DNA from 4 places in the Bacillus sp. z33 genome. Region 2 is predicted to be linked to each of the others. Evidence: predicted binding sites of a transcription regulator. Region 2 holds the regulator's gene; each other region holds the start of a gene.
The links. The regulator LexA, encoded in region 2, represses DNA repair genes until DNA is damaged. The targets are predictions, from matches to a motif close to CGAACATATGTTCG.

Region 1 (3,217 bases), on a different contig from region 2:
AATGGCTGTCATTAAGTGATTTATTAACCTACAGAGTCTATCCGCAACAAATGAGGGAATATCTTATCAAATATACTAAAGGAGAACCTGTCCCCGTATATTTGGGGGATGTAAATTAGAGGGTGCTTTGTAATGGAAGTATAGGGCAATGCATTTGTCAAAAGGGTATCATCAGATTATTAAAGAAGAGGTTCAAGTCCGAATAGGAGGTAAGGAAAGGTTTGATACAATCATTGCATTTACGAAGTAATTGATTCAATCAACGTTCTCATTCTAAGTACTGGTTAGAGCCAACCGCAGATTAAAAGAGTAAAAACAAGAAAATCACAGGGCAGGATTAAAGGATCCTTGCTCTGTGATTTTTTATACTACGTATTTACTTTAACAGGTTGTTTGGCTTAGTGACCAAAGTTTTTTTCCAATTCAATTAGCTCGGCGGAAAGTTTCATAAACGCTTCTTTGTCTCTATTGTCCAAGGCCTGATCAATTTCTTTTTTCAGTTTCTTTTGTGCATGGGTTAGTTGGGCTTCGTAAATTAACATATCCATAAGTACGTCTTCCATGGTCGCCTGGTCAACAGTCACATTAACAGCCTTTACGATATCTGTATTTGCTTTTTCGTGATTCATGGATATCCCCCCGTTGCTTTTTTTTATTATAAGTCAGATAAAAAGAAAAATCAACCAAATATTTAAATAATTCAGAAAATTTATTATAATAGGTTAATATAGTTATTATATAAAATACCCAATATATAAAAAATAAAAACCTTAGAAATTACAAGAGTTTTGGGTTAAATTTGAAATTTTGGTGAATAAACCAATTATTTTGAAATATTATGTTATATTGAAATGGTAGTTTAAATGTAGGCTCATACAAGGAGGAAGCCATGGAAACAAATGTGATAAGCAGGAGAGAGGATTACGAAATCAGTCCATTTACATTTGCTATCGTTCCAGTTGAATATGGATCAAAAACATATTCTAAAATCATTGAATTTGATGAAGAAATTTTAGTACCTTTTAGACCATCTGAAGTAGTTAAATCCAGTTGTGATTATTTTGGTGCAAACTATCCTGGGAGATGCCAGTCAACGAAAACACTTCTTGGTATTTCACATAAAGTTCCCATTTCAATAGAGCCGGGAAATCGCTTATTCTTTTTTCCTACTACATCTCCTGCGAAAGAATCGTGCATCTGGCTTTCTTATGAGCACATCGTATCCAGAGTTAAGATTAGCGCGACTAAAACACAAATCAATTTCCACAATCAACAATCTATTGTGATACCGGTATCCTATAGTATCATTGAAAACCAAATGCTCAGAACAGCATTGCTAAAGTCGAAGCTCCTTCAGAAACTTGCAGAGGCAGAGCGAAAGACAAATTATTTATATAATGCCATCCAAGTGAATGATCGGAAATCTGATTTTCAAACAAATAGTTTAAACCAGTCTCCATATAGAGATTGAGAACGTTAATAAATTCCTTTAACAACGCCGCTTATTTTTTCAGTTCATCCGTCCACTGTTTTAAAAAATAATATTCCAGTAATTCCTGTACTTTATTGCGGATACGGGGATTGAAATAATTATGATATTCCTCATAGCCTTTATATAGAAATAAAAAAGATGTGAATGATTCGTCTCTTTTTGTTTCTTCCACTTTGAGTTGATGCTGCCTCATATAGTGGCTTACTTGTTTTAATTCCGCTTGGATCTGTTTCATCGTTTCATCAATCAGTAATAAGTAAGGTTGTTTTAATTTGAAGGGCGATACTTTTACTACTTGGAGGTCTCGTGACAGTACAGTGAGAACCATTGGTAGATAAATCGCTTTTTCCATTATATTGCGTTCTTCTGTAGGGATGCGGGTCATGTATATCGCGTCCTTTCAATGTCTGTAAAAAACGAACGTATGTTCTTGTATAGAATAATCGCTTTTCACATTTTTGACAAGTTTATTTTCTAACTAATTCTCTCTTTAAAGCAATCTGATATAATAAATATAATGATTGTTTTAATCCATAATAATTGGGGATATCTATAGAGTATGAACAGAATTTGTCATTTGTTTGTGAGGAGAGACTATGGATTTTAATTGGTTAACAGATTGGCTAACTATGGAGCACTTAGCCAAATTAATAAGTGATTATAGAAACTTGGGTCCCATACCGGGATTGCTGCTCCCTTTTTTTGAAGCGTTTCTTCCGTTTTTGCCTTTGTTTGTTTTTGTGACGGCTAATGCCAATGCATTTGGTTTGTGGCTTGGATTTCTTTTATCCTGGACAGGGGCTGTGGCTGGCGCGATGGTTGTGTTTTATTTGTCCAGAAAATATGGAAAGAAAAAAGCCCTATCCTTTGTACATAAACATGCAGCTGTGCAAAAGGCAATGCGTTGGATCAATCATCATGGATTTGGCCCGCTATTTATCATGCTTTGTTTCCCATTTACTCCTTCCGCGATTGTAAATATAGTTTGTGGATTATCTGACATTAGTCCAAAACAATATATGCTTGCAGTCTTTGCGGGAAAATTGGTTATGATCTTTACTATTAGTTATATTGGCCATGACATTATGTCTTTAATTCGCGAACCGGTTAAAAGTATTATTGTTGGTATCGTCATTGTCCTGTTATGGCTTATAGGTAAACAAGTCGAGATGCGTTTAAACCGTGTGGACCAGAAGGAACCTTCGTAGAATGGCAAGACATCTATGAAGAGTAAAACAGCAGCTGTTAATAATTGTCTGGACGTTTTTAATTATAATTAAATTAACTCGTTAAAGGAGGTGTAGAGTGAATCGTTCTGTGAAGGTATGTTTGTAATGGCTTTTAAAAATTTGTCATTGCTTCGTGCTACTTTTCATGTGCAATTTCTTTTTAGGAAATTCATATGAATAAAGAACGATAATAAGTCTCTATACCCTCGGTAAAATAGGAATTCGAAAGCCATGGGGAAGTCTTATATCGACTTCCTAATGGCTTCTTTTCATGTATAAGGTATGAGCATGAGAGGAGTTCATACCATGATTGTATGCAGTGTACAACAAATTAAAAAAACTATGGCGGAACAAAGCTATTTGAAAATATTACGTTTGAGAGATAAAGGAAGGAGAAGGAGTGGGATTCGTCGGTCGGAATGGCTGGAATATCTATTGTAGCTTACACACGTTGGACTTTTCCGCTTTATATTTGTTAATTACTAATAGCTTATAA
Region 2 (3,217 bases):
AAAAGTTTCCAAATACTCTTTCCTAAGAAGAGATTGTTCAGTGGCTTCTTCTTTTGTAAGACCTACTGACTTTGATTTTTTGGACAATTCATTAATTCTTTTAATTTTATGCATTGGCAGCATAGTATTGCTCCTTCTATATGAAATATAAGTAGATATTGTCATCGTATAGAAAAACAGAATTATTTTCAAGAAGTAACTATTAATTCGTATTCTTTTTCATATATTCTGAATATCTTCGGTGAATCGTTGCTTTTGAAAGTTCATACCCTTTTCTATTTAGATTCTCCGTTATTTCAGCAAAAGTCAATCCTTTAATACGCAGTTCAATGACTTCCTGTAACGGTACTTCAGATCTTTCTCTGCCACCCCCTATATGTTGATTGGAGAGGTTTTTTTGTGGTTTGTATCCTTTTTCAATTGCTCGTTTCATTCCTCTTCTGATTTTACTGTTTTGCAATTTACGCTGGTACTCTTCTACAATACTGATGATTTGCAAAAGCATGGCATCGGTTTCTGAGATTTCAAGTTCTCCATTATGAGTGACAGTATATAATTTAATCCCTTCTTTAAAGATGCAATGCAATAGGGCTATCTTAGCATTTCCTCTGCCCAGTCTCGTTTCATCCTGAATCAACAGGCCCTCAATTTCTTTATTTTTCATTTTTTCCAGCAAGATTAGAATACCTTCCCGCTCTAAATCATATCCACTGGCTTGTTCCTTCTGGGTAATAACAATCTCAAATCCCTTAACAGCAGCGAGTCTTGTTAACTCCTGTTCCTGCCTTTCCAAGGATGTTTCCTGTGAACTTTTATCTGTACTTACTCTGCAATAGATTCCAACCTTCATCTTCTCTCACCATTCTTTTTTTACATATAGATAAGGCCGGGATCCTATATCCCGACCTACTGATTATATAGTTATTTATCAGAATCTGCTAAATGCAGCATTTCTGTATTGTCAGTATTTTTCTTAACAGGAATCACAATCGTTTGCCCTTCTTTTAATTGATTAATCTGCAAATCATTATGTTCCTGAACCCAGGAAACAAATTCAGTCTGCGTCATCTCACTGCCATCAAATCTGTCAGCCATATCCCAAACTGTATCTCCTTTTTTAACAGTAATCTGTTGAAAATCGTCCTTTGGTGTTTCAATATTTGTCACCAGTAAACTAGATATTAATAAGAAAACTCCGATAATAAATATAATTGTATAAGAATAAGAAGTCCATAATTTTTTCATGAATAAACCCCTCCATAGAATATATGTTCGCTTGTCATAATGTAAGTATAAACCGAACACATGTTTTGTGTCAACACAAAAAACGAACTTATGTTTGTACTGTTAAACAAGAAATGATATACTAAAAACAACAAAGCATAAAGAGGTGCGGGAGATGACTACTAAATTATCCAAACGACAGCAGGATATTTTGCTATATATAAAAGAAGAAGTTAAAAAGAAGGGCTATCCACCTTCCGTTCGAGAGATTGGCGAAGCAGTTGGACTGGCTTCCAGTTCCACGGTTCATGGTCATTTAGCACGCTTGGAAAGCAAAGGTCTCATCAGACGAGATCCTACTAAGCCGCGTGCTATTGAAATACTGGATATGGATCCGCATGACCATATTCCAAAAACAAATTCCGTTAATGTTCCATTAATCGGGAAAGTAACTGCCGGGCAGCCTATTACAGCCATTGAAAATATTGAGGAATACTTCCCTCTTCCTGAACATATGGCTCCTGCAGATGAAAATGTATTTATGCTTGAAATTATGGGAGACAGTATGATTGAAGCTGGTATCCTTGACGGGGACTATGTAATTGTTCGCCAGCAGCATACTGCAAACAACGGTGAAATTGTTGTTGCTATGACGGAAGATGATGAAGCAACAGTGAAACGTTTCTTTAAAGAAGATAGCCATTTCCGTCTTCAACCGGAAAACTCTATGCTCGAACCTATCATTCTACAAAATGTCAGTATTTTAGGTAAAGTTATCGGGTTGTACAGAAACATTCAGTAAGAACCATAGAACCGGCAAATGCCGGTTCTACTTTTAATCTATTCTCTCTATCAATCTATGTTTAATAAGTTTCATCTATTCCTGTTTATTGCTATAAATCTTTTTTTACAACCTCTAGTTTACATAATATAATTATGGTATACAAAAAAAACTTGCAACGGTTAATTGCAAGTTCAACTCTCCTATATATCCCGCCCTTTATAATAGTACCTGGATTGTTTACTTTCTTCATAACAGGATTGGCAAATAGCAAATCGATAATTCCAGCTTAACGGCTTATGGCATAATCGACACTTTGTTTGATATTTTTTAACCCCTTTTCTTAACTTATTATGTGCATCTGAACTGATTTCTTCTCTTACTCGCTCCCAATAGACCGTTTCACTTCTTCTATCTAATTTATACAAAAACAATAAATGCAATCCTACTGATTTATAAGACAATTCAAGTTCATCCAAGGAATCTTTCTTTATTAAAGGCTCTCTCAATTCTCTTCGATCCACAATGGCTTTCATATTATACAGCCATTGATTAACCAGGCTCTCCTCATTCGCTGAAAAAGGTAAATGAAGAAAACCGTATAAATCAGTTATGGACATTCGTCCTTCTATTTGTTCATGGCGAATTAAATGATATAATGCTTTTTCCTGAGTAAGCGGTGCTTTTGTTGTGCCAGCAGGATTTTTAAACTCATCCCATAATTCAAAGAATTGTTCAAAGTTGGAATGATATCGTTTAAACCGCTCAAATACCCCTTGTGTAGGTGCTATTGTAAATGTACTGATGGGTCGATCCTCACCATTTAACAACCTCTTCATTAAACCAATTTGATCAGTAAACGCCACTCTTCCTTCATTATATATACCTTTACGGCCGGCACGGCCGGCTAACTGCTTTACTTCCTGAGAGGTCAATAAACGTCTTCTCGTGCCATCAAATTTATCATTTTCCAAAAAAACGACCCGCCTAATCGGTAGATTAAGCCCCATCCCGATTGCATCTGTTGATACAATCACTCGCGTTTCCCTGTTAATAAACCTCTGAATTTGTTTAGCTCTTGTCTCAGGAGGCATACTTCCATAGATTACACTTACTTTATGGCCGTTTCTCTCCAGCTTTGAAGCAGTTTGAAGCACTTTATTTCGAGAAAATACAATCAAAGCATCCCCTGCCTTGGCATGTTCGATCCTA
Region 3 (3,217 bases), 660 kb from region 2:
CGAATCATTTCCAGGCACCCTCCGTTTCACTTGACTGTTATGCTCTATGTCCTCCAACCAATGTACTTCGATGCTTAGCCGTGCCCGCCTCTGTATACGATACGGCGCGCAAAATCGCATTGGATCCATATTTTTTGCGCATTCGATCCATCACAAAGCCAAGTTCTCGCCTGCGCCAGCCATCCTGATCAAATAGACTGATTTGCATCTCCTGGTCCGGAATAACATTCGAAAGTGTAATAGAAATCTTTCTGACAGTCTTACCAGTGTAAAATCGTTCAAACAATGTTAAGCACATTTCATAAATATCCATCGTAATATTGGTCGGTGTCTCTCTTGTAATAGAACGATGAAATCCTCCTCCAAATTCATCCTGACTGTAATAAATCCCTAAACTGACCGTTCGTCCAGCCATCCTGCTTGCACGTGTTCTTCTGGCTACTTCCTCACACATTTCCAGAATGACGTGTTTTATTTCCTCAGGCTTTTTATAATCCCGAAGTAAAACCTGCCCTTTTCCAAAGCTGATTTGCCCTTCCATAATGGGCGCTCCAATATCAGATAAATCAACACCCCAGGCATGATGATACAATTGGTTGCCCATCACACCAAACTTTTTTTCAAGTGCCGCCAAGTCATAGCGCGCCAATTGACCAATCGAAAAAATCCCCATTCCATTCAACTTTTTTTCCAATGGCTTGCCAATTCCCCACATTTCGCTCAAAGGGGATAAAGGCCATAATTTTTCAGGTACATCCTCATAGGTCCACTGGGCGATTCCCTTTTTCTTGGCTTCCAAATCAAGACACAGCTTGGCAAGCAGCATATTCGGGCCAATACCAATCGCGCAGGGGAGCTGAAACTCCCGATCGATTTCATCCTTAATTTTTTCAGCTATTTCAACAATATCACCCCATAGGCGGGTGGTACCGTCCACTTTTAAGAAGCTTTCATCGACACTGTACGTATGAATGGCACTTTTAGGTACATACCGATTAAATAAACGGCTGATTTCAGTAGAGATACGCAAATACGTAGCCATTTTGGGATTAACTTTTATAATGCGCGGATCATCCGGAATCTCAAATAACCTCGACCCCGTCTTAATGCCAAACTCTTTCTTCATTTTGGGCGATGAAGCCAACACGACACTGCCGCTCCGTTCCGTGTCACTGACCACAGCCAAATAACATTCAAGTGGATCCAACCCCATCATCACTGCTGAACAACTGGCAAAAAAACTTTTCATATCCACACACATGACATAATGGTGCGGCAAAGTACTGTAATCAATCATATTAAAACCTTCCCCAAATAAGAATGTATGTTCGTGTTTATTATATCCTTAATGATACGCGAATATACGTTCGTGTTCAACGGAAAATTATTTACAATTTATGTATAGAGCTGCGTAAGAGTGCAAATACTTAGATTCTGTGAATGAATTAAGAGAAAACTACACACATCAACCGAAAAAAGAAAAAAACAGCTTTCCGTTCGAAAATCCCATCAGGATTTTTTCTCGGTAAACTGTTTTAGATTGCTATAGATGATTCTTTTGTGAAGAATTACTATTGAAATGAACATAGAAAGAATTGAGCAGCATCATGATAGCAAATACAGTAGCAGCTATTTTACCAAAGCGGGAATATACAGCCCCTACACCGAACAAAAAGATAACTACTTCTATCCCTATTTTCCCCGGGGAAGAAATTGAAAAATTCGCTTTAGGAGCAACAAATAATCCCCACAAAACAGCAAGCAAAAATGGAGTTCCAATGCCGGCGAGACCTTTCATTAGCCAATGTTCGTCAATTGTGAATCCCCAATAACCGACAGATATAAGAACAGCCAGTTCAATTAAAAAACGAATAGCCAGATTAATGGATAAGATCATCTAATTTTCTTCCCACTCCCTTTTTGTACATTCACTTATGTATAGAATATTCCAATTTTACTGATTCGTAAATATGATAAGGTACAACCCCACCTTCTCCCCTTCCTTCAAAAATCAACAAACTTGGAATAGGCCATTATTTTAAGCATCGGGGATAAAAAATTGACAAACCACAAAGCATAATAAATTTGAAATTTTCGGAAAGGGTATATAATAAGAGTGCAAGAATGATTTAAAGAAGTAATCTGAGATATTCCCAGAAACAAATAAAAAGGAGAATGATTCTATGATTATCGTTCAAAACAAAATTAAAACAAAACCAGGTTTCGCAGAAAAAATGGCTGGCCGTTTTACTTCCGGAAACGAATTAGATAAATTCAAAGGATTTGTTAAAGTAGAAGTATTACTGACACAAGGGTTAACAGAATACGATGAGATGAGCGTTAATATGTACTGGGAAGATGAAGAAAGCTTCCTTGCCTGGAAAAACAGTGATGCCTTCAAAAAAGCACACCAACGTCCAGAAGGCAAACCCGATGCAGCTAAACAAGACTCTCCTATGTTGGGAAGCCAACAGACTACATTTACCATCGCTTCCGTAAAAGAAGCAGCACCAATAAACTAATACGTAAAAAGGGCTGGGCTAAAATCATTTTAATGATTTTGCCCAGCCCTTTATGTTTCCTGAGTACTGATAATGTAAATAACTAAGCCTTCACCACACTATGCCGATGCTCTTCAAAAAAAGCTAAAATCCTGCGATACACAGCGATTTCGTTTTCTTTCTTAGCAAACCCGTGTCCTTCATCTTCCATCACCATATAGAAAATATCCCTCCCCTTGTCCTTAAGAGACTGTACAATTTGATCGGATTCCGCCTTTACTACCCTCGGATCATTGGCACCCTGAATAACAAGCATTGGTTTTGTCATTTGTTCAAGATAGGTTACAGGAGAGTATTCAACCAATTTATCTCGATCTTTTTCCGGATGGCCAACCCAAGCATCCATGATTGGTTTCCAATCCTCCGGAACTGAATCGACAAAGGAAAATAAATTAGATGGACCGAAAATATCTACTACTGCTTTAAAATATTCAGCATGGCGTCCATGTAAAAGCAAGGACATATAGCCGCCATAACTGCCTCCCATTAAGAAAATATTACCTTTCTTTGCATGCCCTTGTTCAATTAACCAATCCAGACCAGCAATATTATCTAAACGGGCTCCTGCTCCCCAGGCACGCTCCACCATTTTAGTAAAAGCCAATCCATATCCTGTAGAACCCCGGAAGTTCGGTGCAAAAATACTATAGCCATTA
Region 4 (3,217 bases), on a different contig from region 2:
TGCTGAACCATTTCGGGTGAATGCTCTTGTTCATAAGGTCCCGGTGTAGCAGATACATAGACAATTTGGTTGACATGTTCTTCAAACTCCTGAAATTGCAAAGGCCGGTTATCCATTGCCGATGGCAGTCGGAAACCGTGATTAACAAGCACCTCTTTACGGGCGCGGTCTCCATTATACATTCCGCGAACCTGCGGGATTGTAACATGGGACTCATCAATCACCATTAAGAAATCCTTAGGGAAATAGTCAATAAGGGTGTAGGGGGTAGAACCCGGCGGCCTCAATGTCAGATGACGGGAGTAGTTCTCAATCCCTGAACAAAAGCCCATTTCTCTCATCATTTCAAGATCATAGCGCGTTCTTTGTTCCAAGCGCTGTGCTTCGAGAAGTTTGCCTTCACCTCTTAAAAAAGTAAGCTGCTCTTCCAATTCTTTCTCGATATTTTGAATGGCGATTTTCATTTTTTCTTCTCGTGTAACGAAGTGGGATGCCGGGAAGATAGCTACATGGTCTCTTTCTCCAATAATTTCACCAGTCAATGCATCGACTTCTCTGATCCGGTCCACTTCATCGCCAAAAAATTCAACGCGTACACAGTGCTCATCTTTTGAAACAGGGAAAATCTCTACTACATCTCCTCTTACCCGAAATGCCCCGCGTTGAAAATTAATATCATTTCGTTCATATTGTATATCAACCAGTTTACGCAACAGCTGGTTCCGTTCCAGTTCCATGCCTTTTCGAATGGATAAAACCATTTCCCCATATTCTTCTGGAGAACCCAAGCCGTAAATACAGGAGACACTGGCAATAATAATGACATCCTTCCGTTCAAATAATGCGGATGTCGCAGAGTGCCGCAGTTTATCGATTTCATCATTAATGCTGGCGTCCTTCTCTATAAAGGTATCAGTCTGAGGGACATACGCTTCAGGTTGATAATAATCATAGTAACTGACAAAGTACTCCACGGCATTATTCGGGAAGAATTCTTTGAATTCACTGTACAGCTGTCCGGCAAGCGTCTTATTATGAGCAATGATAAGAGTGGGCTTATTAATCTCTTTAATCACGTTCGAAATCGTGAACGTTTTTCCTGTTCCTGTAGCGCCAAGCAGCGTTTGATGCTTAACGCCATTATTAATTCCATTCACCAGCTCTTTAATTGCGGCTGGCTGGTCTCCTTGAGGAGTATACTTGGAAACCAATTCGAATTGTTTACTCACACAAAAGCCCCCTTCATCATTTCTATCTCAATTCTCGTTTTATTGGATAACAATATTTTACCACAACCACCTATAATCAAACCAACAAAAAGCGAACAAATATTCCCCTTTTTTATCCTCATGTAGTATCATTTATGCCCATCCTACAAAAAAATAAAAGAGTCTCCCTTAATAATACGGAAGACTCAGTCTCTCATTTATGCACTTTTAGGTGTTCTTTTTATCATACGCTGGGAATACCAATACCCAGCCGTTAATGAAAATGCATCAATTATAATCAGAGGCCATGATGATGTATAGCCTTTATACGCTGAAGCAGCAATCAGAGCAACTGTTAAACACAAACCGACTATACAGCTATAGGTCACTCTTGAAAAAAGAACAACTAATAATCCTGGAGCTAAAAGAGCTATTAAAATCTTCATCTATGGTCTCACCTACTTCCTCTGGAATAACACTTTCTATTTCCGATTATTCTATCCAGCTACAAATATATTACATTTCTTTTGATTAATCCAGTAAGAAACCCAGGTTTTTCTATCTAGCCCGGATTGCCACCTGTATAACCGAAGACGCATAGGGACTTAGTAACAAAAGTTGAAATTTATACCAAAATTAGGTTTCGATAACCAGATCTAAAGGAATCTATATAGAAGTAGTTACCAATTAAATAGGAGGGGAAATATGAAAATTAAAAAATGGTTATCCTTCTCTACCGCTGCTTTAGTAGGGATTGCTTTAACAGCATGCTCGGATACCGAAGAAACCTCTACCGATAAGAAAGAATCCAACAAAAAGGTAGTCGAAATTACATATGCCAGAGGAGCCGATACAACCGGCAGTACCGAAAAACTAATCGAGGCGTTCCAGAAAAAGCATCCCAACATCAAAGTAAACTACCAAGAAATGCCAAACAGTTCAACCCAACAGCATGACCAATATGTAACCACGTTCAGTAGTAAAAGCACTGAAATTGATGTATTTGATGCAGATGTCGTTTGGCCGGCAGAATTCGCCCAGGCAAACTACGCTATGGAATTAGACCGTTTTATTGACCAAGATAAAATTAATCTTGATGATTATTTCGCTGGTACGGTCGAAGCAGGAAAATTTGAGGGCAAGCAATGGGCTATGCCAAAATACTCTGATGCGGGCATTCTCTTTTATCGAACAGACCTAATTAAGGAAGCTCCGAAAACATGGGATGAGCTAATTGAAATGGCTAAAGAAGGAAACGGCAAAGAAGGAACCAGCTCAGGCTTTGTCTTTCAAGCTAAACAATATGAAGGTATTGTAGTTAACGCCATGGAATTCATTGCTGCGTACGGAGGGAAAATTATTGATGAAAACAATGAAGTCGTAATTAATAGTCCGGAGGCCAAAAAAGGTCTGAGTAAAATGATCGAAATCGCCAATGCGGATTTCATGCCAAATAATATTTTAACCTTCACTGAGACCGAAACAGAGTCTGCTTTTAATGAAGGGCAAACCGTCTTTGCACGGAATTGGCCCTATATGGCTAAGACAGCTGCTGATAAAGCTACATCAAAGGTAGCCGACAACTTTGCATTCACCTCACTGCCTGCCGGTGATTCTGGCTCTGCTTCGACACTTGGAGGCTATATGGCCATGATTAACCGTTATACAGATCATCCAAAAGAGGCATGGGAATTTGTAAAATTCATGACAGGTGAAGAGGGACAAAAGATTTCAGCTACGGAAGGCGGACGCGCTCCTACCATAAAAGCATTGTATGAGGACAAGGAAATCCAGGAGGCAGCCCCTGTTTTCAAAGAAAAATCTTTTGTAGAAACATTGGAAAATGCCGTGCCAAGACCTGTTACTCCTAACTATCAAAAAATATCAGATATCCTTCAAATTGAAATTTCCAAAGCATTGACCAAAGACATCACAGTCGATCAAGCCATTGAAAATATGGAATCAAAAATGAAGGCTGCACTGAATGAATAGAATACCAGTCTGATAGG

Region 1: a site for LexA is predicted at 1,910-1,923, ahead of AC4G3L_RS08190 (YhjD family protein). Genes of this name have one in related genera too.
Region 3: a site for LexA is predicted at 1,357-1,370, ahead of AC4G3L_RS03475 (Y-family DNA polymerase). Genes of this name have one in related genera too.
Region 4: a site for LexA is predicted at 1,322-1,335, ahead of uvrB (excinuclease ABC subunit UvrB). Genes of this name have one in related genera too.

The regions. Positions count from the first base shown of each region.
Region 1 covers NZ_JBZFQN010000002.1:228,578-231,794, forward strand. Annotated here, with positions in the region: gene AC4G3L_RS08175 (NUDIX domain-containing protein) at 1-119, shown strand, start outside; gene AC4G3L_RS08180 (IDEAL domain-containing protein) at 399-629, opposite strand; gene AC4G3L_RS08185 (competence protein ComK) at 890-1,471, shown strand; gene AC4G3L_RS08190 (YhjD family protein) at 1,503-1,877, opposite strand; gene AC4G3L_RS08195 (TVP38/TMEM64 family protein) at 2,089-2,700, shown strand.
Region 2 covers NZ_JBZFQN010000001.1:78,123-81,339, reverse strand. Annotated here, with positions in the region: gene AC4G3L_RS00445 (DUF896 domain-containing protein) at 1-123, opposite strand, end outside; gene AC4G3L_RS00440 (YneB family resolvase-like protein) at 203-850, opposite strand; gene yneA (cell division suppressor protein YneA) at 922-1,245, opposite strand; gene lexA (transcriptional repressor LexA) at 1,400-2,026, shown strand; gene AC4G3L_RS00425 (helicase-related protein) at 2,209-3,217, opposite strand, start outside.
Region 3 covers NZ_JBZFQN010000001.1:736,389-739,605, forward strand. Annotated here, with positions in the region: gene AC4G3L_RS03470 (YolD-like family protein) at 1-8, opposite strand, end outside; gene AC4G3L_RS03475 (Y-family DNA polymerase) at 38-1,297, opposite strand; gene AC4G3L_RS03480 (YrdB family protein) at 1,544-1,897, opposite strand; gene AC4G3L_RS03485 (heme oxygenase) at 2,184-2,522, shown strand; gene AC4G3L_RS03490 (S9 family peptidase) at 2,605-3,217, opposite strand, start outside.
Region 4 covers NZ_JBZFQN010000003.1:359,461-362,677, reverse strand. Annotated here, with positions in the region: gene uvrB (excinuclease ABC subunit UvrB) at 1-1,229, opposite strand, end outside; gene AC4G3L_RS13510 (CsbA family protein) at 1,427-1,654, opposite strand; gene AC4G3L_RS13505 (ABC transporter substrate-binding protein) at 1,914-3,200, shown strand.